DNA from 3 places in the Gulosibacter sediminis genome. Region 3 is predicted to be linked to each of the others. Evidence: predicted binding sites of a transcription regulator. Region 3 holds the regulator's gene; each other region holds the start of a gene.
The links. Region 3 encodes LexA, which represses DNA repair genes until DNA is damaged. Its sites were predicted from a motif close to TCGAACANNTGTTCGA; they were not measured.
Positions count from the first base shown of each region.

Region 1: the regulator LexA is predicted to act here: its motif matches at 2,115-2,130, upstream of QM019_RS06755 (HNH endonuclease signature motif containing protein).
Region 2: the regulator LexA is predicted to act here: its motif matches at 1,952-1,967, upstream of QM019_RS09245 (DUF6504 family protein).

Region 1 is NZ_JASCYH010000015.1:1,201-9,051, forward strand. Features, by position in the region: gene orn (oligoribonuclease) at 1-395, opposite strand, end outside; tRNA gene QM019_RS06750 (tRNA-Arg) at 466-538, shown strand; gene QM019_RS06755 (HNH endonuclease signature motif containing protein) at 565-2,037, opposite strand; gene QM019_RS06760 (TetR/AcrR family transcriptional regulator) at 2,398-2,979, opposite strand; gene QM019_RS06765 (DUF1304 domain-containing protein) at 3,078-3,467, shown strand; gene QM019_RS06770 (NADP-dependent oxidoreductase) at 3,520-4,542, shown strand; gene QM019_RS06775 (transporter substrate-binding domain-containing protein) at 4,546-5,421, opposite strand; gene QM019_RS06780 (NAD-dependent epimerase/dehydratase family protein) at 5,546-6,553, shown strand; gene QM019_RS06785 (alpha/beta fold hydrolase) at 6,550-7,302, shown strand; gene QM019_RS06790 (iron ABC transporter permease) at 7,315-7,851, opposite strand, start outside.
Region 2 is NZ_JASCYH010000027.1:23,361-31,211, forward strand. Features, by position in the region: gene QM019_RS09240 (DNA polymerase III subunit alpha) at 1-1,595, opposite strand, end outside; gene QM019_RS09245 (DUF6504 family protein) at 1,609-1,929, opposite strand; gene QM019_RS09250 (DUF4956 domain-containing protein) at 2,419-3,144, shown strand; gene QM019_RS09255 (response regulator transcription factor) at 3,150-3,884, shown strand; gene QM019_RS09260 (sensor histidine kinase) at 3,881-5,395, shown strand; gene QM019_RS09265 (App1 family protein phosphatidate phosphatase) at 5,523-6,734, opposite strand; gene QM019_RS09270 (SOS response-associated peptidase) at 6,772-7,509, opposite strand; gene QM019_RS09275 (DedA family protein) at 7,520-7,851, opposite strand, start outside.
Region 3 is NZ_JASCYH010000026.1:25,764-33,614, reverse strand. Features, by position in the region: gene QM019_RS09125 (bifunctional metallophosphatase/5'-nucleotidase) at 1-812, shown strand, start outside; gene QM019_RS09120 (ArsR/SmtB family transcription factor) at 986-1,351, shown strand; gene QM019_RS09115 (SRPBCC family protein) at 1,387-2,367, shown strand; gene QM019_RS09110 (class I SAM-dependent methyltransferase) at 2,364-2,972, opposite strand; gene hflX (GTPase HflX) at 3,010-4,677, shown strand; gene lexA (transcriptional repressor LexA) at 4,684-5,322, opposite strand; gene QM019_RS09095 (LysM peptidoglycan-binding domain-containing protein) at 5,544-5,888, shown strand; gene QM019_RS09090 (histidinol-phosphate transaminase) at 6,022-7,143, shown strand; gene hisB (imidazoleglycerol-phosphate dehydratase HisB) at 7,140-7,745, shown strand; gene QM019_RS09080 (imidazole glycerol phosphate synthase subunit HisH) at 7,742-7,851, shown strand, end outside.

The sequences.
Region 1 (7,851 bases), on a different contig from region 3:
TGCAAGTAGGTGTCGAGTTCAGGCATCTGCTTCGCGAGGAACATGCGGTCGGTGCCGATGGTGTTGCCGGCCAGGGGAGCGGTGCGCTCGCCAGGCACGAACTGCTTCACGTAGTCGAGCACCCGCTGTTGCGCCTCCTCGACGGTGACTCCGTTCGGGATCTCCTCGGCGAGGCCTGACGTCTTGTGCATGTTCGTCACGAAGTCGCCCATGTTGTCCATGGCGGCCTGCGACGGCTTAATGACGACGTCGAGGCCCTTGGTATCGAGCACGTTGAGCTCGGAGTCGGTGACAAACACCGCGATTTCGCAGAGCTCGTCGACGCCGATGTCGAGCCCCGTCATTTCGCAGTCGATCCACACCATGTGGCCATTCTTGTCACTCGAGGCACTCATGCAATTCATCGTAGTTCCGTGCGGGCCGTATGCCCGTCGGATGTGCATAACTCGCTAGACTGAGATGGTTGCCTCCGTAGCTCAGCGGATAGAGCAGGAGCCTTCTAATCTCTTGGTCGCAGGTTCGATTCCTGCCGGGGGCGCAACCTGGAGACGGAGTCCCGCCACGTTAGAACGGTGCCGGGTCGTTGATCGCGTCATACTCCTGGTCGTCGACGGGTTTGAAGATGGGCCCGACTCGTGCGGGTTCGACCGTCACCCGTTCGCCGCGCGGGGTGCGCCACCGGACCCAGCCGCCGCCGAGTTGTTCGCACTCCCACGGGCGCTGATGTTTCAGGGTGTGGTGTTTTGGGCAGAGGTGTCCCAGGTTTTCGACGTCGGTTTTGCCGCCCGCGGCCCACGGTTTCGTGTGATCGAGTTCGCTTTGATGCGCGGGTCTGCGACACCCCGGAAAGAGACAGACTTGGTCCCGTGCTTGCAGGAATCTGCGCATCGAGGGGGTCGCGTTGCGCGAGTCGACGGTGAGCACGTGCCCGGTGATCGGGTCGGTCAGGATTCGTTGGAAGCACTTCGCCTTGCCCGCCATCTCGCGGGCTTCGGTCATGCTGATCGGGGTCATCCCGTTGATCGTTGCGACATCGCGCGGCGCGTCGGGGTTGAGGAGGTTGAGCACCGGGATGACGATGCTCACCGTCGCGTTCACGCGCGAGCCGCCCTTGGCCTCGTGTTCGCGCATGCTCTGCGGCGTCGTCGTGAGGAAGGTTTCGACGAACAGGTCGGCCATCAACTGGCGAACGGTGCGCGGGTCCTCAACGAACTCGGCATCGGCGGGGGAGAGGTCTTCCCCGCGTGCCTGCGCCTCGCGCACGCGACGTCGGTGTTCGTCGGCCTCGTTCACGTTCTCCTCACGCAAGGCCTTGGCTTGCTTGTTCATGAGGTCGTACACGGCGTGCGCCTGCAGTGTCGGGACGTCGGCGGTGATGCGGGACATCCCGAACTCGCGGTCCTCGATGGTCACGTGCCGGGCTTGGTACTCGTGCTCGAACGCCGCTTCAAACTCTTCCGCGCCGAATTCGGCGGCGAGTTTCCGCGCGAATGCGTCAGTCGCCGCGACGGTGGCGCCCTTCGCGAGTTCCAGCACTTTCGACGCGTATTCGTCGAGGCGTCCGTCGGGCACAATCCCGGCGTGCCGGAGGAGTGCGCGGGCGTGCCGCATCGTCACCGCCGCCTCACGCAGCGGGTCAAGCCACACCGTGAAGTCGGTACCAAGCCGGTGCGCGTCATACGCCCGGTTCAAAAGCGCGGTGTCGGACTCGTTCGTGTGGATGCCGAACTCGGCCACGATCGATCGCAGGTTCAACCGCAGCAGGTCATCGGGACTCACTATCGACGAGCGTTCCTTCAACTGCGCATAGGTGCGGTGCTCCGCGACGGCATACGCCTGCGCGAGGCCCATCATCTTCAGGTACGCGCCGGTCTGCTCGAGCTTCCCCCCGTTGAGCACCATCTCTTCGATCGCCCCGAGCGCGTCATTCAGCCCATCGTTCTCTGGTGGAGGAGTGGTGCCGTCTGGCCGGTGCTTCGGTGCACGACGAATCGGCTCATCTGAGTCAGAGCCTGGGGGAGGGGTCGTTGCGGTCATCGTGCGTCACCTCCTCGAAGGTGCGTCAATGGGAGAACCGTTGTAGCAAGCATATACGCATGCACGCATAAATGCAATAGAAATAATGTTCTATTCAAGTCGGGCGGAATGTTCGAGGTTTCGAGCATTGGCGGGAAGGTTTCTGGACTGTGTTCACTCTGGCATGAGCCACCGACATGCCCTCGGCGGTTCAGTTTCGTGGCGGATTGCCGACTGGTTTCAGTTCACCACGACCATCCGACATTGGCATGGCTATCGGGCAGCGCGCGCTAGCGCCGGGTGGGCCCTGGGCTACTGCAATATGACGACGACCCACTGTCAAGGCTGCGATCCAACCAGTTCGCAGCTGGGCCCCGCGAATTACCCCGCAGCAATCAACGCGCGCGCCGCATCCAGCGCCCGGGCCGCATCTTCGGGGCTGATCGGCACAATCGCCATCGCGGTAATGACGTGGCTGGTGCATGACTCGGCGAGCGCCTCCACTGTCGAAGAAGAAGCATCGGGCCGCGCGGCCCGCACGCCCGCGGTCATCGCCTCGCGCAGCTCCGCGGTGTAGGCCCGAATCGTCTGTGCGACCGCCTCGTCGTGGCCGATCGGCGCGCCGGCGGTGTTGACCAGCATGCATCCGTGTGTCGCTGGCAGCGAGCCAACCTGCAGTAGTGCGGCGCGAAGCCCGACAAGATACTGCTCGAGCGCATCTGCCGCGACCACATCGCCCTTCAGTGGCTGCAACCGCGGCCGGATGATCTCGTCGAGATAGCTCTCAACGGCGGCGTCGAACAGCCCGCGCTTCGAGCCAAACGCGTAGTAGATACTCGAGCGATTGAGGCCGGTGGCCTGCTCGAGCTCGGCGAGCGAGGCGTTCTCGAAGCCGTGCTGCCAGAAGACCGCGCGCGCCGCCCGAACAACCTCGGTGGTGTCAAAGGTCTGGGTGCGGCCCATGAATTCCTCCATTGCGTGAACTGACCGGTTCAGTATATTCTAAACCGGTCGGTTCAGAATGGACAGCGTCGCTCGACGCAAGGGGGAGCAGCTTCATCATAGTCATCGCAGGTCTCGTACTCGCCGGCATCGCGGCGCTCGTGCACGTCTTCATCTTCTACCTCGAGTCGATCGCCTGGACGGGCCCGCTCGCCCGCAAGACCTTCGGCACCGGCACCGCAGACGAGGCAGCCCTGCAGAAGGAACTCGCCTTCAACCAGGGCTTCTACAACCTCTTCCTCGCCATCGCGGTGATCCTCGGCATCATCTTCTACGCCGCGGGCCAGCCGGCCATCGGCGCGACGCTCGTCTTCACCGGCGCTGGCTCGATGGTCGCCGCCTCGCTCGTGCTGCTCCTTACGAGCTCCGACAAGGCCTCGGCTGCCCTCAAACAGGGCGTCATCCCGGCGCTCGGCGTGATCGCCCTCGCCATCGGCGTCGCGCTCTAGTCCGTCAACCCACCCGAAGCCACCAACCGAACCAACGGAAAGCAGCAACCGCATGCCCGCAGCCGTCAGCACCCAGGTTCAACTCGTCGCCCGACCGCAGGGATGGCCGATGCACGAGGACTTCCGCTACGTCGAGGTCGAGTACGCCGACCTCGAGCCCGGCCAGGTTCGGGTGCGCAACGAGTTCATCTCAGTCGACCCGTACATGCGCGGCCGCATGAACGACGTCAAGAGCTACACCCCGCCGTACGTGCTCGGCGAGACGATGACCGGCGGCGCGATCGGCCGCGTCGTCGAGTCGGCTTCGGATGCGCTGCCCGTCGGCACGCTCGTGCAGCACGACCTCGGCTGGCGCGACATCGCCCAGGCTGACGCCAGCGCATTCCGCGCCGTTCCCGAGCTGCCGGGTGTGCCGCACTCGGTGCGCATGGGCATCCTCGGCATGACCGGCATGACCGCCTACGTCGGCCTCACCGCGATCGCCGGCCTCAAGGAGGGCGACACCGTCTTTATCTCGGGCGCTGCCGGCGCCGTCGGCACCGCCGCGGGCCAGATCGCGCGCCTCCTCGGCGCGAAGCGCGTCATCGGCTCGGCGGGTTCGGCCGAGAAGGTCGCGCTGCTCACCGAGAAGTACGGCTACGACGCCGCCATCAACTACAAGGATGCGCCGGTGCGCGAGCAGCTGCGCGAGATCGCGCCCGAGGGCGTCGACGTCTTCTTTGACAACGTCGGCGGCGACCACCTCGAGGCGGCGCTTGACGTCATGAACGACGGTGGCCGCGTTGCGCTCTGCGGCGCGATCGCGGGCTACAACGCCGTTGATAAGCCCGCGGGCCCCGACAACATGGCGAACATCATCACGCGCGCCCTGTCACTCAAGGGCTTCACGCTCGGCAGCTACATCCACCTCGCCCCCGAATTCCAGCAGCACATGGCGGGCTGGTTCGGCGAGGGCAAGATTGCCTACGACGAGACGATCGTCGACGGCATCGACCACGCGGTCGACGCCTTCCTCGAGATGATGCGCGGCGCGAACACCGGCAAGATGCTCGTGCGCATCGACCCGGAGGCCTAAGCGCTAGTCGAGCGCCTCCTGCAACTGCTCGGCCGAGAACACCGAGTCGTCGCCGAACCAGTCGCTGACGGCCGCGTCCCAGGTGCCATCTTCATAGGTGCTCGCGAGCCACGAGTTCACTGTCGCAGCGAACTCGGCATCTTCGAGCGGCAGCATGTAGGCGAGGGTCGCGTCGGTGAGCGGGTCGTCGGCGTTGACCTCGCAGAGTTCGGGATGCTCGTGGGCGGCCCAGACGACCTCGGGCGCATCGGTGACCATGACATCGGCATCACCCGCGACGATCTGATCGAAGATCGTGTTGTTGTCGTCGTAGCGCACGATGTCGGCCTCGGGCGCGTGCTCGTCGGCGAACGCCTCGTTCGTGCCGCCCACGGGCGTGATGAGCGTGGTGTCGGGCTGGTTCACCTCCTCGAGCTCGTCGAACTCGTCCTCGCGCCCGCAGATCGTGATCGCGGCCTTGCCGCCGACGATGACGGGGTCGCTGAAGGCCACCTGCTCGGCGCGCTCGTCGGTGACGGAAATGCCGCCGACCGCGATGTCGCACGAGCTCAGGAAGGTCGACATCAGGTCAGACCACGAGGTCTTGACCCACTCCAGCTCGACGCCGAGGTCATCGGCGAGGTCTTCCATGAGCGCGACATCGATGCCCGTGCGCTCGTCGGTGTCGGGGGCGTCGTAGCTGAACGGCCGGTAGTCGCCGGTGTAGCAGGCCTGCAGCACGCCGTCGTCGAGGGCAGCCGACTCGGCCGTAGCCGGGGCGGTGGTGCCCGCATCCGGGGCGGCCGCGTCCGTCGAGGCGGCATCGCTGCCGGACTGGCAGCCGGTGAGCGCGAGCGCCGCGATTGCGACCGGCACGAGGTACAAACGTGGCTTCTTCATGCGTGTCTCCTTCGTCACGTAGTGCCGCCGACCCTAGCAATCGACACTTGTCGGCCCGGATGCGCCGCCTCCGCCGAGCGCGAACGGCCACCCCGCGTTTGGGCGCGGCTGCGAGGCTGGAGCCATGAAGCTGCTCCTGCTCGGTGGCACCGCCTGGCTCGGCCACGCGGTTGCCGAAGCCGCCCTCCGCGAAGCCCACGACGTCACCTGCCTCGCGCGCGGCAGCGCCCCGGCACCGGAGGGCGCGCGCTTCGTCCGCGCCGACCGTGACGCCGCCGGCGCCCTGCACGAAGTCAGCCAAGAGCGCTGGGATGCCGTGGTCGACCTCGCGAGCGAGCCCGGCCAGGTGCGCCGCGCCGTGCGCGACCTCGAGCCGGTGGCAGCGAAGTATGTCTTCGTCTCGAGCTGCAGCGTGTACGCGAGCCACGCGACGATCGGCGCGGACGAGTCGACCGAGCTGCTGCCGCCGCTCGAAGCCGACTCGATGGCGGGCATGGAGCAGTACGGCGAGGCGAAGTCCGCCTGCGAGAATGCCGTGCTCGATGCCTTCGGCGAGCAGCGCGCCGCGATCGTGCGCTCCGGGCTCATCGGCGGCCCCGGCGACCCGACGGGACGCACGAGCTACTGGGTGCGCCGCTTTGCCGCCCCCTCGAATGAGCAGGAACAGGTACTCGCGCCCGACGCCCCCGAGCTCCCGACTGCGATCATCGACGAGCGCGACCTCGCCGACTTCATCGTCGCCCTCGCGACCGGCGGCGCGACCGGCGCGTTCAATGCGCTTGGCGACGCGCATCCGCTGCCGGCCCACCTCGACGCCGCCCGGGCCGCCGCCGAGAGCTCGGCCGAGGTCGTACCCGCACCCGAAACCTGGCTCCACAAGTGCGAGGTCACGCAGTGGATGGGCCCGCGCTCGCTGCCGCTGTGGTTCGCCGCCCGCGACTGGTACGGCATGAACGCCCGCTCCACCGAACGTGCCCGCGCGGCCGGCCTCACGCTTCGCCCGCTCGCCGAAACGCTTGGCGACTCGCTGCGCCACGAACTTGAGCACGGCATCCCGAACCCCCACGGCGCGGGCCTCACCGACGCCGAAGAGCGCGAGCTGCTCGCCGAGCTCGCGAGGGCACAGCAGTGACGCGCATCGCCATCAACGGCAACGACCTCTATGACGAGGTCGAGGGCGACGGCTCGCCGGTCGTGCTGCTGCACGGCGGCTACTGCTCGCTCGAATCGATGCGGGCGCAACAGACCGCGCTGGCCGCATCGCATCGCGTCCACGCCTACGAACGCCCCGGTCACGGCCGCACCGCCGACCTCGAGGGCGAGTACGACTACGAGCAGATGTACGCCGAGCTCGTCGCGTACCTCGACGCGCACGACCTCGAGCATCCGCACCTCGTCGGCTACAGCGATGGCGCGATTCTCGGTTTGCTGCTCGCGATGCGGCAGCCCGAGCGGCTGCGCTCGCTCGTGGCGATCAGCCCGAATCTCGACCCGACGGCGTTCCAGCCCGACGCCGGGCCGATCCCGGCGCTCGCGCCGCTTGAGGGCGAACCCGAGCGCGTCGAGGTCGAGCGCGAGATCTACGAGCGCCTCACGCCCGACGGCCCCGAGCACCACGACATCGTGCTCGACAAGCTGCTGCGGCTGTGGGGGAGGGAGCCGAACCTCACGACGGCCGACCTCGCGGGCATTCGCACGCGCACCCTGATCATGGGTGCCGACCGCGACGCCGTGCGGCCCGACCACGTGCTCTCGGTGGCCGCGGGCATCCCTCGCGCCCAACTCGCGATCGTGCCGGGCACCAGCCATTGGATCGTGACCGACAAGCCCGAGCTCGTGACGCGCCTCATCGTCGAATTTCTCGATGAGGTCGAGGCGTAGCCCCGGGCTCGTCTAGCTGCGCGAACTGCGCAGTAGCCACACGAAGTACGGGGCGCCGATGATCGCGATCATCAGGCCAGCGGGCAGCTGCGACGGCGCGATCAGCGTGCGGCCGAGCGTGTCGGCGATGCAGACGAGCAGGCCACCGAGCAGCATCGATACCGGAATCACCCGCGAGTGGCGGGCCCCGACGAGCGCCCGTGCGAGGTGCGGGGCGATGAGCCCGACGAAGCCGATGACGCCGACCGCGACGACGCTCACCGCCGCGAGCACCGCCGCGATCGCGAGCACGATGAACCGGGTGCGGTCGAGCTTCACGCCGAGCACGCGCGGGGTGTCCTCGTCGACGGCGAGCAGGTCGAGCTCGCGTCGATGGTGCAGCAGCAGCGGCACGGCGAGCACGAGCGCAATCGCGACCGGCGCGATGTCCTCGAGCGAGCGGCCGTAGGTCGTGCCCGACAGCCACGTGAAGATGCGCGGGGTGTCGTAGGGGTTCGCGCGCAGCAGCAGGAACGTGCTGATCGCGCTCAACCCCGTGCCGCAGCCGAT
Region 2 (7,851 bases), on a different contig from region 3:
TCGCGCGCCTGCGTCGCGAGCTGCGCGAGCTCGGGCTTCTGCTCGAGCACGGCGCGGAACTCGCCCGCGTTGAAGCGCCAGAGTGACTTCGCGATCTCGTCGACCCGGTGCTCGTCGAGGCCGAGCGCGAGGCCGGCGTCGCGGGCGGCGCCGCGCGCCCGGTAGGTCGAGTGCATCGAGAGCAGCGTCACCCGGCTCGAGCCGTACTTCGCGAAGATCGCGCGGTAGACCTCGTGCCGGCGGGCCGACTCGACGTCGATATCGATGTCGGGCAGCGTCGAGCGCTTGTGGCCGAGGAACCGCTCGAACAGGAGGTCGTGCTCGATCGGGTTCACGTTCGACACCCGCAGCAGGTAGTTCACGAGGCTCGAGGCGCCCGAGCCGCGGGCCTGGGCGCGGATGCCGCGGTCGCGGATGAGCTCGGCGACGTCGGCGACCGTGAGGAAGTAGGTCGCGAAGCCGAAGCCTTCGATCGTGCCGAGCTCGTCGCGCAGCCGAACGTCGAGCACGCGCCGAGATTCACCGACGGCGTCGGGAAACCGCTCGCTGAGCGCCGCCTCGCAGCGCCGCCGCAGCACGAGGTTCGGGTCGTCGCGGATGCCGAGCGCCTCGGGCTCGGGGGTCTTCGGTTGCCGCCAGCGCACATCCTTGTCGGGGTCGAGCATGCAGCGTTCGGCGAGCTCGCTCGTGGTCGCGAGCAGGCGGTCGCGAGCGTGGCCACCGAGCCCGGTGCGCGCGACGATGAGTTCGGCGAGGGCGTGCATCCGCTTCGCCGGCTTGAGCCAGGCTTGCCCGTTCGGCTGCACGGGCAGCTCGTCGAGGGGGCGCAGCGCGCCGGCCGCGTCGAGCACGTCGCCGGTGAGGGCGTCGTCGGGGTCGAGATAGCGCACCTGATTGGTGAGTACGGCGGGGATGCGCAGCTCGCTCGCGAGCTCGAGCATCGCGGCCGCGTGGCCGAGGGATGCGGAGGAGCCGGGCTCGGTGAGGTGGCAGACGAGCTCGACCGCGATGGCCCCGGGCAGTTGCTGCTGCCAGCGCTGCAGCCGCGCCCGGGCGACGACGTGGTCGCCGCGCACGAGCGCGCGCCCGACGTCGGAGTTCGGGCCGAGCAACACCGTGCCCTGCACCTCGTGCTCGCCGAGGAGGAACGGCGCGAACCGCGACGCCGGCAGCTTCGGCCGCCACTCGCGCGAGGGGGGCGTGCCGCGCGGCGGCTTATGCGCCGCCGAGATGAGCCGGCTCAGGCTCGCCCAGCCGGCGCCGTCGAGCCCGCCGTGCGCGAGGGCCGTGACGCGGGGGAGGTTGGCGTCGGTGGGTGGTGTTTTGGGGGTGGGGGTGGCTGATGCCGGGGTGTGTTCGTGCTCCTGCCCGTGGCTCTCGGCGCGCGGCTGCGGCGCGAGCGCGAGGTCGACCCCGACGATCGGCGCGATGCCGGCGGCGATGCAGGCGCGGATGTGCCGCACCGCGCCGTAGAGCCCGTCGCGGTCGGTGAGCGCTGCGGCGGGCGCACCCCAGCTCGCCGCCCGGGCAACGAGTTGCTCGGGGGTGTTGGTGCCGTGGTGATTCGAGTGCGCCGAGGCCACGTGCAGGTGCACGAAATCAGGCATCTTATGCGAACAACCGTTCGTCAAGTTCGCCGCTCCATGCCTGCTCGAGCTGCCAGCTGCCGTCGCGCTGACGGCAGAGGTCGAAGCTCGTGTCGCCGGGTTGCAGCATGCCGCGCAGTGGCACGGCGTCGACCCGCCACATCTCACGTTCGAGGGGAGTGTTTGACCCGCGGGTGGCGCGGTTTGCCGTCTGCCACCAGGCCTCGCGGGCCAGCCAGGGTTCGGGTGCGCTGATGATGCCGTAGGTGCTGCCGCGCCAGAAAAATCGCACGGGCGCACCGCTCGGCGAGAGTTCAACGTCGACGGGTTCGCCGATGAGCATGGGTCCTCCAAGGGTGAGTGTTTCAAACATCTGTTCGATTCACCGTACGAGCAGCCTACGACACGAGCTCCCGACCCGCTAGCCGATTCTGCGCCGCTCCCGCGCCCACGCGCGGCTCCCTTTTCACACCCGTCCCACCCGCCACATCCGCCCCGCTCATCCGCGCTGCGCGCCCCGCCCATCCGCGCTGCGCGCCCCGCCCATCCGCGCTGCGCGCCCCGCCCATCCGCCGCATCCGCGAAAGCTCCGACGCAGTTTTCTACGAACGATGCACCCACAACCGCAGCCCTCGTAGAAAACCGCATCACACGCGTGGGGCGGATGCGCGGGGCGGCAGCGCTGGGATCGCGGGCACGGGCACGAGTCGGGCAACACCGGATGCGCACCTAAGCGAGCCATGCGCTCGGCATAGCTCGCGCATAGCTTCACGCCGCTTACTAAGAGCGTCGCACGACAGCGGCATCCCCAAATCCGAGGGAAGGACTCACCATGATCGCGCTGCTACTTCTCACCGCGAACCTTGCCGCCATCGGCGTGCTGAGCTTCGCCCTGTTCACCCGTCGTCGGCACCGCACCGAGCTCATCCTGCTGCTGCTCAGCGTGAACGTCCTCGCCTTCGCTGCCACCACCCTCCTCACGGTCTCGTCGCTCGCCGCGGGCGCCGAGGTCATCGCCACACTCGCGGCGACCCTCGCCGGCCTGCTCGGCTTCGTGCACCTTCAGTTCGCAACGCTGAGCACCCGCGACGTGCTCTACGCCTCGGCCGCCGTCGTCATCGGCTTCGCCGCCGGACTCGCCACGGTCGTGCCGTTCGCGCAGCTCGCCGCGGTGCTCGTGACCGCCGCTGCCACTGGGCTGCTCGACTGGGCCCTCGCGATCGCAACCCGCTCATCCCGCGCGAAGGCGGATGCGGAGGCTGAGGTCGAGCCCGCATCCGCAGTCGTCGTTGGTACGTCCGTCACCGCCCAGGCATTCGCCCGAGTCGCCTACGCGGCCGCAACCCCCGCATCCGCAGCATCCTCCGTAACCCCCGCATCCGACCCGATCTTCGACGCGCCCTTCGACGACGCCGAGCCCATCACGATGCCGCTCGACTTCATCCCCGAGCCCGACCCGGTCGTCGACTACGAGCCGGCAGCCCCGAAGCCGCGCCAGAAGAAGCCGGTCGTGCCGGTGTTCCTCCCGCCCATCACCGCGCCCGAGCAGGTTAAATAATGACCATGGCTCTAACCGGCGCACGCCCACAGCTCATCCGCCCTGACGGCACCCCCGCCAGGGCGGTGGTTGCCGATGACGAGGAATACCTCGCCGACCTGCTGCGGATGACCCTTGCCGCCGAGGGCCTCGAGGTGCGCGTCGTCGCGACCGGCCGCCAGGCGCTCGACGCGATCACTGAGTTCTCGCCCGACATCGTCGTGCTCGACATCATGATGCCCGGCCTCGACGGCATGGAGGTCATGCGTCGGGTGCGCGAGCGCGGCAACTCGGTGCCGATCCTGTTCCTCACGGCGAAGGATGCGGTCGAGGATCGGATCGCCGGCATCGGCGAGGGTGGCGACGACTACGTGACGAAGCCGTTCAGTCTCGAGGAGGTCGTCGTGCGCGTGCGCGCCCTGCTGCGCCGCAACCTCGGCTCGGCCGAGGCCGAGGCCGAGTCAGTGCTGCGCCTCGCCGACCTCGAGCTCAACGAGCAGACTCACGACGTGACGCGAGCGGGCGAGCGCATCACCCTCACCGGCACCGAGTTCGAACTGCTGCGCTACCTCATGCAGAATCAACGCCGCGTGCTCTCGAAGGCGCAGCTGCTCGACGAAGTGTGGGGCTACGACTTCGGCGGCAAGACGAGCGTCGTCGAGCTCTACATCTCGTACCTGCGCAAGAAGATCGACGCGGGTCGCCCGCCGCTCATCCATACCCTGCGGGGCGTCGGCTACACGATCCGCGAAGAGGCATGACCCGCCAGCCGCGCACCCTGCGCCGGCGGCTCGTCGTGAGCATCGTCGGCATCGTCGCGCTGTTTGCGATCGCGGTCGGCGTGCTCTCGATCACGGTGCTCTATCGCAGCCTGAGTGATCGCCTCGACGACCGGCTCGACCAGCTCCTGCGCGCGCCGTTCATCACGAGCATCGACCAGTCAGGCCAGCAGCCCGAGACCGACCCGCTCGACCAGGCGGGCCAGCAGCTCGACACGATCGTCGTGCAATTGCTCAGCACGGGCTCGGGAAGCGGCACGGTGCTCAAGGCGAAGTACACCGACGGCTCGGGCGATACCGCCGATCTCACGACCGCGCAGCTGCAGCAGGTGCTGCAGGCGGTCGCCGACTCCGAGCCGGGCACGCCCGAGACCGTCGATGTCGATGACATCGGCGTCGTGCGAGTGAAGGCAGACTCGATGCCGTCCGGCGTCATCGCGGTCGTCGGGGTGCCGACGGATGAGGTGCTCGCGACGACCTGGCTGCTCGCGGCGATCTACACGCTCGTCGCGGCGGTCGCCATCGCGCTCGTCGGGGCCGGTGCGTCAGCGCTCGTGGCGCGACAGCTGCGCCCGCTCGAGCGGGTCGCCGACACCGCGGTGCGCGTCTCGCAGAAGGAACTTGCGGCTGGCGAGGTCACGATTCCCGAGCGCGTGCCGGCCGAAGACACCGACCCGGGCACCGAGGTCGGCCGCGTCGGCGCATCCCTAAACCGCCTGCTCGTCAGCGTCGAGGATGCGCTCGGCGCCCGCGAGGCGAGCGAGGCAAAGCTGCGCCAGTTCGTTGCGGATGCGAGCCACGAGCTGCGCACCCCGCTCGCCGCCGTGCGTGGCTACGCCGAGCTTGCCGCCCGCGAGCCCGAGCGTCTCAGCGAGCAGCAGCGCACGAGTCTCGACCGCATCCAGGGCTCTTCGCAGCGCATGTCCTCGCTCGTCGAGGACCTGCTGCTGCTCGCGCGACTCGATGCCGGCCAGCAGCCGACGCACGTGCGGCTCGACGCGAACGAGGTCGCCTTGGGCTGCTTCGAGGATGCCGCGGTCGCGTATCCCGACCACGAGTGGCGGCTCGACGCCGAGGCAGAGTCGCTCGAGGTGATCGGCGACCGCACGGCGCTCGCGCAGGTGCTCGGCAATCTGCTGCGCAACGCCGCGGTGCACACGGATGCGGGCACACGGGTGACGCTCGCGACGTCGTTCGCCGACGGCGCGACCGGCCCGCGCACCGACAGCGGCCGCTGGGTGCGGCTCACGGTGACCGACACTGGCGGTGGCATCGACCCCGACGTCGCCCCGCACATCTTCGAGCGCTTCGTGCGCGGGGATGCGTCGCGCACCCGCGCATCCGGCCAGGGATCGAGCGGCCTCGGCCTCGCGATTTCGCAGGCGATCGTGCAGGCGCACGGCGGCTCGCTCGAGGTCGCGAGTCGGCCCGGCCACACCGTGTTCACGGTGCTGTTGCCGGCGGCGCCGGCGGCTGCGGTGCCTGCGTCTTGACGCGGTTTTCTACGATCGCTGCGGTTGTAACCGCGTCATTCGTAGAAAACTGCATCAAAGGGCGGGCGGATGCGCTGCTACGGCAGCGCGCAGAACTCGCGTACCAGCACCAGCGACCAAGCGCCGCCTAGACCTCACCCTCGCGCCGCACGAGCGGCCGCGCGAGGCGCTTGTCGGCAAGTGACCTTGAGAGATCGACCAACTCGGCGGCCTGCTCGTCGTAGTCGAGGATCCCGTACTTCGCGAGCTCCTGTACGAGCGCGGCACCGTTCGGGCCGTGCACCCACGGAACCCGCACGCGCCGACGCCACCGCGCCGAACTGCCCGCCCGCCCACCCGCGAGCACCGACTCGGTGTTCGACAGCTGGCGAATCACGACGGCGAGCACGTGGTCGGGATACTCGGCGGCAAACTCGCCGTAAATCGACTCGTCGTGCTGACCGTCGTCGCCAATGAGTATCCACTTCACGTGCGGCAGCGTCTCGACGAGCAGGCGCAGGCTCGTGCGCTTGTGCTCGGTACCCGAGCGAAACAGTCGTTTCGTCGTTGGGCCCCAGTCGGTGAGCAGCAGCGGCCCGTAGGGGTAGAGGTTGCGGCTGAGAAAGCGGCTCAGCGTCGGCGCGACATTCCAGGACCCCGTCGAGAGATAAATAAACGGGGTCGACCCGGCGCCGAACTTCTCGATGAGTCGCTGGTAGAGCACGTTCATGCCGGGCACCGCCATGCGGGCATGCTCGTCGAGGACGAATGTGTTCCAGGCCGCGAGCAGCGGACGCGGCAGCGAGGTCACCATGACGGTGTCGTCAATATCCGAGATGATGCCCACCTGCTGATCGTCCGGCGCGACGATCACCTGCGACGTCGACAACTGATCGTCGACGGTCTCGAAGACGACGTCGTGCGATCCCGGCTCGAGCTGTACGTCGAAGGTGCCGTCGAGCACGCCGCCGCGATCGGCCTTGAGGTCGAACTCGTGCCCCTCAATTCGCACCTTCACGGTCGAATTCGGCACCGCGACGCGCACGAAGCTGCGCCAGCCGCGCACCGAGCGCTCTTTGCTGCGACGCAGCCGCAGCAGCACGAACCGCCGCATCAGCCCATACCGTCGCACCGCCTCGGGCACCATCTGCACGCGCCCGAGCACGCGCACCTGCCTCGTCGAACCGTAGCCGGTGTAGGCCTCGACCTGCTCGACATCGCCGCGTCGTCGCGCCCGCCGCATCCGCCATTGCTTGAACGAGTCCTCGATGCGAAACGCATTGCTCACGGCGAGTTCGACGAACGGAATGCGCTCCAGCATGGAGCGTCGCGTGCGGGGTTGCTTCGCGGCTGGAGTCACTGCGACATCCTTGCACGCCCACGCAAACGAGCGAAACTCACTCGGCGGACTCCGCCGCGGCCTCGGGCTTGACCTCGTCGATCAGGTGCTCGTCGTTCTCCCGCACGTTACCGACGCGCTTGCCGACGGGCCGCAACTGCAGCGTCTCCGATACCGCGAGCGCACGGTCGGCGAAGTCGGTGACGAGCTCGCCGTTGCCGGCCACCGCCGGGTCGAGCCACTCGTCGACGTCGCCGCGGTCGAGAAACACTGGCGTGCGGTCGTGCAGCCACTGCAGCTTGTCGGTCGCAGACGCCCGCGTGAGGATCGTCGCCGACAGCAGCCAGGCATCCTCGCCTTCGGCTACGTCGGGGCGCTTCCACCACTCGTAGAGGGCGGCGAACAGCAGCGAGCTCTCGCCCTGCGGATGCACGTAGAACGGTTGCTTACTGCCGTCGGCCCGCGTGTGCCACTCGTAATACCCGTCGACGGGAATCACGGCGCGGCGCTGCTTCACCGCGGCGCGGAATGTGGGCTTCGACGCCGCCGTCTCGCTTCGGGCATTGAAGGCACGCACGGCGACCGATTCATCCTTTGCCCAACTCGGCACGAGCCCCCATTTCGCGGTTTCGAGGCGCCGCACGGGCTCGTCGGCGGGCGCGTCGACGACCACGCGAATGCGCGTGGTCGGGGCCACGTTGTAGGAGGTACCGGGTGCGTCGTCGCTGACCCGTTCGATGTCGAGCTCGGCGGTGAGCTCGCCGGTGGCGCGAGCCACCACAAATCTGCCGCACATGGCGCCGAGCTTAGGGCACCGTGCTTGGGTCGGGCTTCGTGTCGGCCGCGAGCTGGGTGGCGACTCGCTTCGAGAGCCACCGCTTGACGAGCCACATCACGAGCACGAACACGGCGATGATCGCGGCGAAGATGAACCCGGCCCAGTGCAGTTGCGTGCTGAGCTGCTGGAAGCTCGACGTGGCGAAGGCGCCGACCGAGACGTAGGCGACCGCCCAGAGCAGGCAGGCGGGCAGAGTCCATGCCATGAACTTGCGGTAGCGCATCCGTGCCATGCCGGCCGTGACCGGCACGAGCGAGTGGAACACCGGCAAGAACCGCGAGACAAACACCGCGAGCCCGC
Region 3 (7,851 bases):
ACATCTCGTTCTCGAGCAACCTCACCTACACCTACGACCCCGAGGAGGCGTTCGGTTACAAGGTCAGCGACGTCTACTTCGAGGGCTCGCTGATCGACCCCGACGAGGTCTACAGCATCATCACCTACGGCTTCCTCGCGAGCGGCACGACGGGCTTCCCGGTGTTCCAGGACGCGATTTCGAAGACCGACACCGGCCGCATCGACCTCGACATGTTCCGTGATGCCTTCGCCGATTCGATCGACGGCGACGCGATCGCGCCCGACTTCTCTCGCCGCAGCGTGCAGCTGACGGGCGCCCCGGATGCTCCGGTCGCGGCCGGCGAGCAGGTCACCTTCGCGCTCGGCGACCTCGACCTCACCTCGGCGGGCACCCCGATCGCGAGCGAGATTACGGGCACCCTCGTGGACGCCGACGGCACGCGCATCGAGCTCGGCTCGTTTGCGGCCGCCGACGGCGCCGCCGAGATCTCGTTCGCGCTGCCGGAGGCGGCGGCGGGCGACGCCACGATCGAGCTCGAGGTGGCGGATGCGGGCACCCTCGTCCGCGTGCCGCTCACGGTCGAGGCCGGTGCCGAGCCGACCCCGGCGCCGACCGCCACGACCCCGGCCGAGACCGACCCGGCGACGAGCAGCCCCGAGCCCACCGAGCCGGGCGCATCGGCCACCGCGACGTCGACGAGCCCGGAAGTCGCTGACGGCGACGACTCGCTCGCGACCACCGGTGCGCAGGTGCTGCCGCTCGGCCTGCTCGCTGCCGCGACCGTCGTGCTCGGCGCCGTGCTCGTGCTGCGCCGCCGCACGCAGGCGTAACCGCACACCGCACTCACGACGACGCCCGGGTCACCGAGAAGGTGACCCGGGCATCGTCGTACCGCGAGCATCCGCCAGCACCCCGCGCAACCGCGAGCCCGGCCGCCCCACTCAGCAAGCTGCCAGAATTCGCACCTTGCCACGGCCACCCGCACGCCATAACGTATAACCAAATGGTTGAACGAATCGAGCTCACCGATGAGCAAATGGATCGCATCTTTCACGCCCTGTCCCAGTCGACGCGGCGCGACATGCTCCGGCGCACGCTCGAGGGTGAGCGATCGGTCTCGGAGCTCGCCCGCGAGTACGACATGTCGTTCGCCGCGGTGCACAAGCACGTCAGCGTGCTCGAGCGGGCCGAACTCGTCGTCAAGCGCGTCGAGGGCCGCGAGCGCCGAATCCGAGCGAATCCCGACATGATCGCCCGCACCCGCACCCTGCTCGCCCAGTACGAGGCGATGTGGCGCGCCCGCATCGCCAGACTCGACGAACTGCTCGCCGAGGACCCGAACCCATCCGACTCCAACGCCCCCGCCTGATCTGCCCACCGCGCGACCCCACCGAAGGAAAGCTCATGCCGGTCACCGACACCACCATCGACAGCGAAAACCTGACCATGACGCTCGTCGCCGAATTCGCCGCACCCGTGTCGCGAGTCTGGCAGGCGTTCACGACTCCCGAACAGCTCAACCGCTTCTTCGGACCGCCCACCTGGCCCGCCACGTTCACCGAATTCGACCTGCGCCCGGGCGGCAAAGCCCGCTATCACATGACCGGCCCCAAGGGCGAGACCGCCGCGGGGGCGTGGGAGTTCCTCGAGGTGAACGAGGGCGAGGGCTTCACCGTGCTCGATATGTTCACCGACGACGACGGCAACGTACAGACCGAACTGCCGCAGATGCGAGTGACCTACGCGTTCGAGGCGAACGGCGAGGGCACGCGCTTCACCAACGTGACTTACTTCGAGTCGGTCGAAGCGATCGACGAGATCGTCGCCATGGGCGGCGTCGAGGGCTCGAAGCTCGCGTTCAACCAGCTGGATGCGGTGCTGCAAGACCTTCGCGAGTTCGCCGAGGGCAAGGGCACGACGCTCGAACTGCTCAACGAGACGTACGTGCGCATCACCCGCCTCATTCACGGCCCGCGACACCTCGTGTGGCGCGCCTACACCGAGCCCGAGCTGCAGCGGCAGTGGGCGCTCGGCCCGGATGGCTGGGCGATGACCGTCTGCGACATCGACCTTACGGTCGGCGGCGAGCAGCGCACCGAGTGGGCCCCCGTCGGTGACACCAAGGGGGAGGGCTTTGGCTTCGAGGGCGAGAACCTGCTCATCGAACCCGAGAGCCGCCTCGTCTCGACCGAGCGCATGATCGGCACCGAAGGTCCGACGAACATCAACGACCTGCACCTCTACGAGGAGGACGGTGCGACGCTCGTCACGCTCGTCGTCGAGTACGAGAGCGAAGAGGTGCGCGACATGATCCTCGCGACCGGGATGGTTGGCGGTATGGAGGAGAGCTACGCCCGCCTCGAGCGCGTCATGGGCGGGTTCTAGCTCACGCGCTTGATGAGCAGGATGCGGAACCCGCCGTCGGTGCGCGGGCGCGAGACCTCGTACCCCGCACCGAGGGCCTCGGCGAGTCGCCGCTGCAGCGAGTCGGCGCCGAGGTTCTTGCCCACCACGAGCCAGGCCTCGCCGCCGACCCGCAGTCGGGGCAGCCACGTGAGCATGAGCTCGTCGAGCGACTCCTTGCCGATGCGGATCGGCGGGTTCGACCAGATCACGTCGAACTCGACCTCCGCCGGCACCTGCTCGGCCTTGACCGCCCGCACGCGGTCGAGTCCGAGCCGCTTCGCGTTGGTGGCAGTGAGCTCGAGGGCGCGCTCGTTCACGTCGAGCGCCCACACGTCGAGCTGCGGCGACGCGAGGCCGAGGCTGAGGCTGATCGGGCCCCAGCCGCAGCCGATGTCGAGGGCGGTGCCGCTCTCGGGCGGCGCGGGCACGTGGTCGAGCAGGATGCGCGTGGCCTTGTCGAGCCGGTCGGCTGAGAACACGGCGCTTGCGGTCGCGAGGCGAACCTCGCGACCCTGCAGCACTACGTCGATCTCGCGCTGGTTCGCGTTCGCTGTGGGCTGCGAGGCAAAGTAGTGCTCAGACATGCTTCGAACGTAGCGCAGCGCGTATCCTGGTCGCAGCATGCCCCTAGATGAAACCAGCGCCAACGGCGCCCCCAATTCTGACGACGCTCGCAACGACGCGACCGAATCGCTGCTCGACCGCGTTCTGCGCAGCTCCGAACCAAACCGCAGTCGCACGACGATGTTCCACGACGAGCGGCGCGCGAGCGCGCTCCAGAGCGACGACACCATCTCGCACAGCGACGCCGACGGCCTCCAGCTTGACCGCGAGGCGCGCCGCTCGCTGCAGCACGTTGACGGCCTCTCGACCGAACTTGAGGATGTCACCGAGGTCGAGTACCGGCAGGTGCGGCTCGAGAAGGTCGTGCTCATCGGCGTCTACGCCGCGGGCACGATCGAAGACGCCGAGAACTCGATGCACGAGCTCGCCGCGCTCTGCGAAACCGCCGGCGCGGCCGTCCTCGACGGCATCCTGCAGCGACGTCCGCATCCCGACGCCTCGACCTACCTTGGCCGCGGCAAGGTCGAGGAGCTCGCCGTCATCGTCCGCTCGGTCGGCGCCGACACCGTCGTCGCCGACACCGAGCTCGCCCCCTCGCAGCGCCGCGCGCTTGAGGATCAGGTGAAGATCAAGGTCATCGACCGCACCGCGGTCATTCTCGACATCTTCAGCCAGCACGCGAAGAGCCGCGAGGGTAAGGCGCAGGTCGAGCTCGCGCAGCTCGAATACCTGCTGCCGCGCCTGCGCGGTTGGGGTCAGTCGATGTCGCGGCAGGCCGGTGGCCAGGTCGGTTCAGCCGGCGCCGGTATGGGTTCGCGCGGCCCCGGTGAGACGAAGATCGAGCTCGATCGCCGCCGCATCCACACGCGCATGGCGAAGCTGCGCCGCCAGATCGCTGGCATGAAGACGTCGCGCGACACGAAGCGCGCCGAGCGCGGCCGCAATCTCGTGCCCTCGGTGGCGATCGCGGGCTACACGAACGCCGGTAAGTCGTCGCTGCTCAACCGCATCACCCGCGCGGGCGTGCTCGTTGAGAACCAGCTGTTTGCGACGCTCGACGCGACGGTGCGCCGCACCGAGACACCCGAAGGGCGCCCGTACACGCTTGCTGACACCGTCGGCTTCGTGCGCAACCTGCCGCACCAGCTCGTCGAGGCGTTCCGCTCGACGCTCGAGGAGGTCGCCGACTCGGATGTGCTCGTGCACGTCGTCGACGCGAGCCACCCCGACCCGGCGGGGCAGATTCGCACCGTGCGCGAGGTCATCTCTGAGATCGACTCGCGCGACGTGCCCGAGCTCATTGCGTTCAACAAGGCCGACCTCATCGATGCCGACACGCGGCTCATGCTCCGCGCGCTCGAGCCGAACTCGGTGTTCGTCTCGGCCCATACGGGCGAGGGCGTTGAGGAACTCCAGGAGCGCATCGCCGAGTTGCTGCCGATGCGCGAGATCGAGGTCGAGCTCGTCGTGCCGTATCAGCGCGGCGACCTCGTGTCGATGCTGCACGACCAGGGCGGCGTGCTGCGCGAGTTGCACGATACCGATGGCACACACCTGCGCGCCCGCGTGCATCCCGATCAGATGGGCGTGTTCGAGGAGTTTCGGGTTGCTGGCCGCTCAGCTCCCGAGGGCAAGAAGCCGCCGGTGCGGCACAAGCCGCGCGCCCGCGTTGACGAGTCGGACGAGCGCGTGCTGAGCCTGCCGCGCGTGGACTACGACAACTAGCGCGAGCTAGACCGAACGCAGCACGGCGACGATCTTGCCGAGCACCGTCGCCTCGTCGCCGAGGATCGGCTCGTAGTTCGAGTTGCGCGGCAGCAGCCAGGTGTGGCCGTCGCGCTGACGGAACACCTTGACCGTGGCCTCGCCGTCGAGCATGGCGGCCACGATGTCGCCGTTGTTCGCGGTGGGCTGCTGGCGCACGACGACCCAGTCGCCGTCGCAGATCGCGGCGTCGATCATCGAGTCGCCTGAGACGAGCAACAAGAACAGCTCGCCGTCGCCGACGACCTGGCGGGGGAGCGGGAAGACCTCTTCGACCTGTTGCTCGGCGGTGATCGGCACGCCCGCCGCGATGCGCCCGACGAGGGGCACGAGGGCGGTCGGGCCCGGCGTGATGCTCGGCTCGACCTCGTCAATCGCCACATCGACGAGCAACTCGATGGTGCGCGCCTGATTCGCGTTGCGGCGAATGTAGCCGCGCTTCTCGAGCTGGTTGAGCTGATAGGCCACCGACGACGAGCTGATGAGGCCGACGGTGTCGCCGATTTCGCGGATGCTCGGGGCAAAGCCATTGCTGTTCTGGAACGTTGCGATGAACGAGAGGATGCGCTGTTGCGTGTCCGACAGGGGCTTGATCTGCTTGGCCATCGGCCCTCCTGAGGTGGTGGTCACGAGGCCGTGTCGGAGGCCCGTGGTCAGCTGTGTTCCGTTGAAGTCACCCTACGTGGCATCAGCACCGGACTCAAACACCTTTTCGAGCGTTTCGCCCTCATTCTCGAAAAAGTGTTTGCGTTTCGAACATGTCGAATCTATATTTGAAACAGATGTTCGCATGCGCCTCGCATGCACGTCGAAAGGAAGCGACCAACATGACTGCTCTTACTGCACGCACCAGCGCCACCGCGCAGCCCCGCCTGCGGCTCACGAGCCGTGGTCGTCGACTCCTCGGCACCCTTCTGCTCGCTCCCGTTGCCCTCGGCGTCGGGGTCGGCATCGCCCAGGTTCCCGCCGCGCTCGCATCGAACACGAGCAGCGCTGCCGCAACCACGTTCGAACACCACACGGTGCTCGCGGGCGAAACCCTCTGGAGCATCGCCGACGAAATCGCCGACGGCCATGACGTGCGCGACGTCGTGCACGAGATCATGCGCCTCAACCTGCTCGAGAGCTCCTCGGTGCAGGCAGGCCAAGAGCTCGCGCTGCCGAACTACTAGACCAGCAGATTTCCGGGCCGCGGACACGGCCGCGGCCCGGAAGCCACGCACCACCACCACCGTGCCGGGCGTCGCAGCCACCCCTTCCGGAGGCGGCGCCCGCGGTGGTTTTCCGGACGCCTAAGATAATGGGGTGACGAGCTTCGAAGACCTCCCCATTCGCGACGACCTGCGTGGGCTGACGCCGTACGGCGCGCCGCAGGACGCGCTGCCGATCACCATCAACGTCAACGAGAACCCGTTCTCGGTGCCGGAGGCCGTCGCCCTCTCGATTATTCAGCGCATTTCGCTCACGCTGCCGGGGCTCAATCGCTACCCCGACCGCGAGTTCACCGAGCTCCGCGAGCGACTCGCGACGTACCTCGGTCAGGGGCTCACACCCGAGCACATCTGGGCAGCCAATGGTTCGAACGAGGTGCTCCAACAGCTGCTCCAGGCCTTCGCTGGAGCGGGCCGCAAGATCATGAGCTTCGCACCGACCTACTCGATGTACCCGCTGCTCGCGAAGGGCGTCGGCAGCGAATGGGTTGCGGCGCCCCGCGACGAGAACTTCGAGCTCACACCTGAGCTCGTGCGCACGGCCATCGAAGCCGAGCGACCCGACGTCGTGTTGCTCTGCACGCCGAATAACCCCACGGGTACCCCGCTCGATCTCGAGACCATCGAGGCCGCCTACGACGCGACCGACGGCATCGTCGTCGTCGACGAGGCGTACGCCGAGTTCCGTCACGACGGCGCGCCGACGGCGTTGAGCCTGCTCGAGGGGCGCCCCCGGCTCGTCATCTCGCGCACCATGTCGAAGGCCTTCGCCTTCGCCGGTGTGCGTCTCGGTTACTTCGCGGCCGACCCGGCCGTCGCCGACGCCGTGCGGCTCGTTCGCCTGCCGTACCACCTGTCGGCGATCACGCAGGCCGCGGCCATCGCCGCGCTCGAGCACAGCGACACGATGCTCGCGCAGGTCGACCGCATCCGCATCCAGCGCGACCGCATCGTCGACGAGACCGCCGCGCTCGGCTACCGGCCCTACCGCTCCGATGCGAACTTCGTGCTCATCGGCGGCGTCGCCGACCCCGCCGTGATGTTCGACGAGTTCGTGGCCCGCGGCATCCTGATCCGCAACACCGGCCCCGCCGACTGCATCCGCGTCACCGCCGGCACCGAGTCCGAAACCGACGCGTACCTCTCGGCCCTCGCCGAGATAACCGCCGCCCGACCCGAGCTGCAGCTCACTAGTTCCGAAGGAGTCAGCGCATGACCGAACCCCGTACCGCCACCGTCGAACGCGCCACGAGCGAGTCGAGCATCCGCCTCAGCCTCAACCTTGACGGCACCGGCGCCTCGAACATCAACACCGGGGTGCCGTTCTACGACCACATGCTCACCGCATTCGCGAAGCACTCGCTTACCGATCTCACGATCGAGTCGAACGGCGACGTGCACATCGACGAACACCACACGATTGAGGACACCGCGATCGTGCTCGGCCAGGCGATCCGCGAGGCGCTCGGCGACAAGCGCGGCATCGCACGCTACGGTGACGCCCTTGTGCCGCTTGACGAGGCGCTCGCGCAGTGCGTCGTCGACATCTCGGGCCGCCCATTCCTCGTGCACTCGGGCGAGCCCGAGGGCTTTGAGTTCCACCGCATCGGCGGGCACTTCACCGGTTCGATGGTGCGCCACGCGTTCGAAGCGATCACGTTCCACGCTGCGCTGACCGTGCACCTGCGCGTGCTCGGCGGGCGCGACCCGCACCACATCGCCGAGGCCGAGTTCAAGGCCTTCGCCCGCGCTTTCCGCGCGGCCAAGCGACTCGACCCCGAGGTCGACGGCATCCCGTCCACCAAGGGCGCCCTGTGACCGGCGCGCGGCCGAACGTCGTCGTCTTCGACTACGGCTTCGGCAACGTGCACTCGGCGGTGAAGGCGCTTGAGGCGGCCGGCGCTGACGTCGAACTTACCGCCGA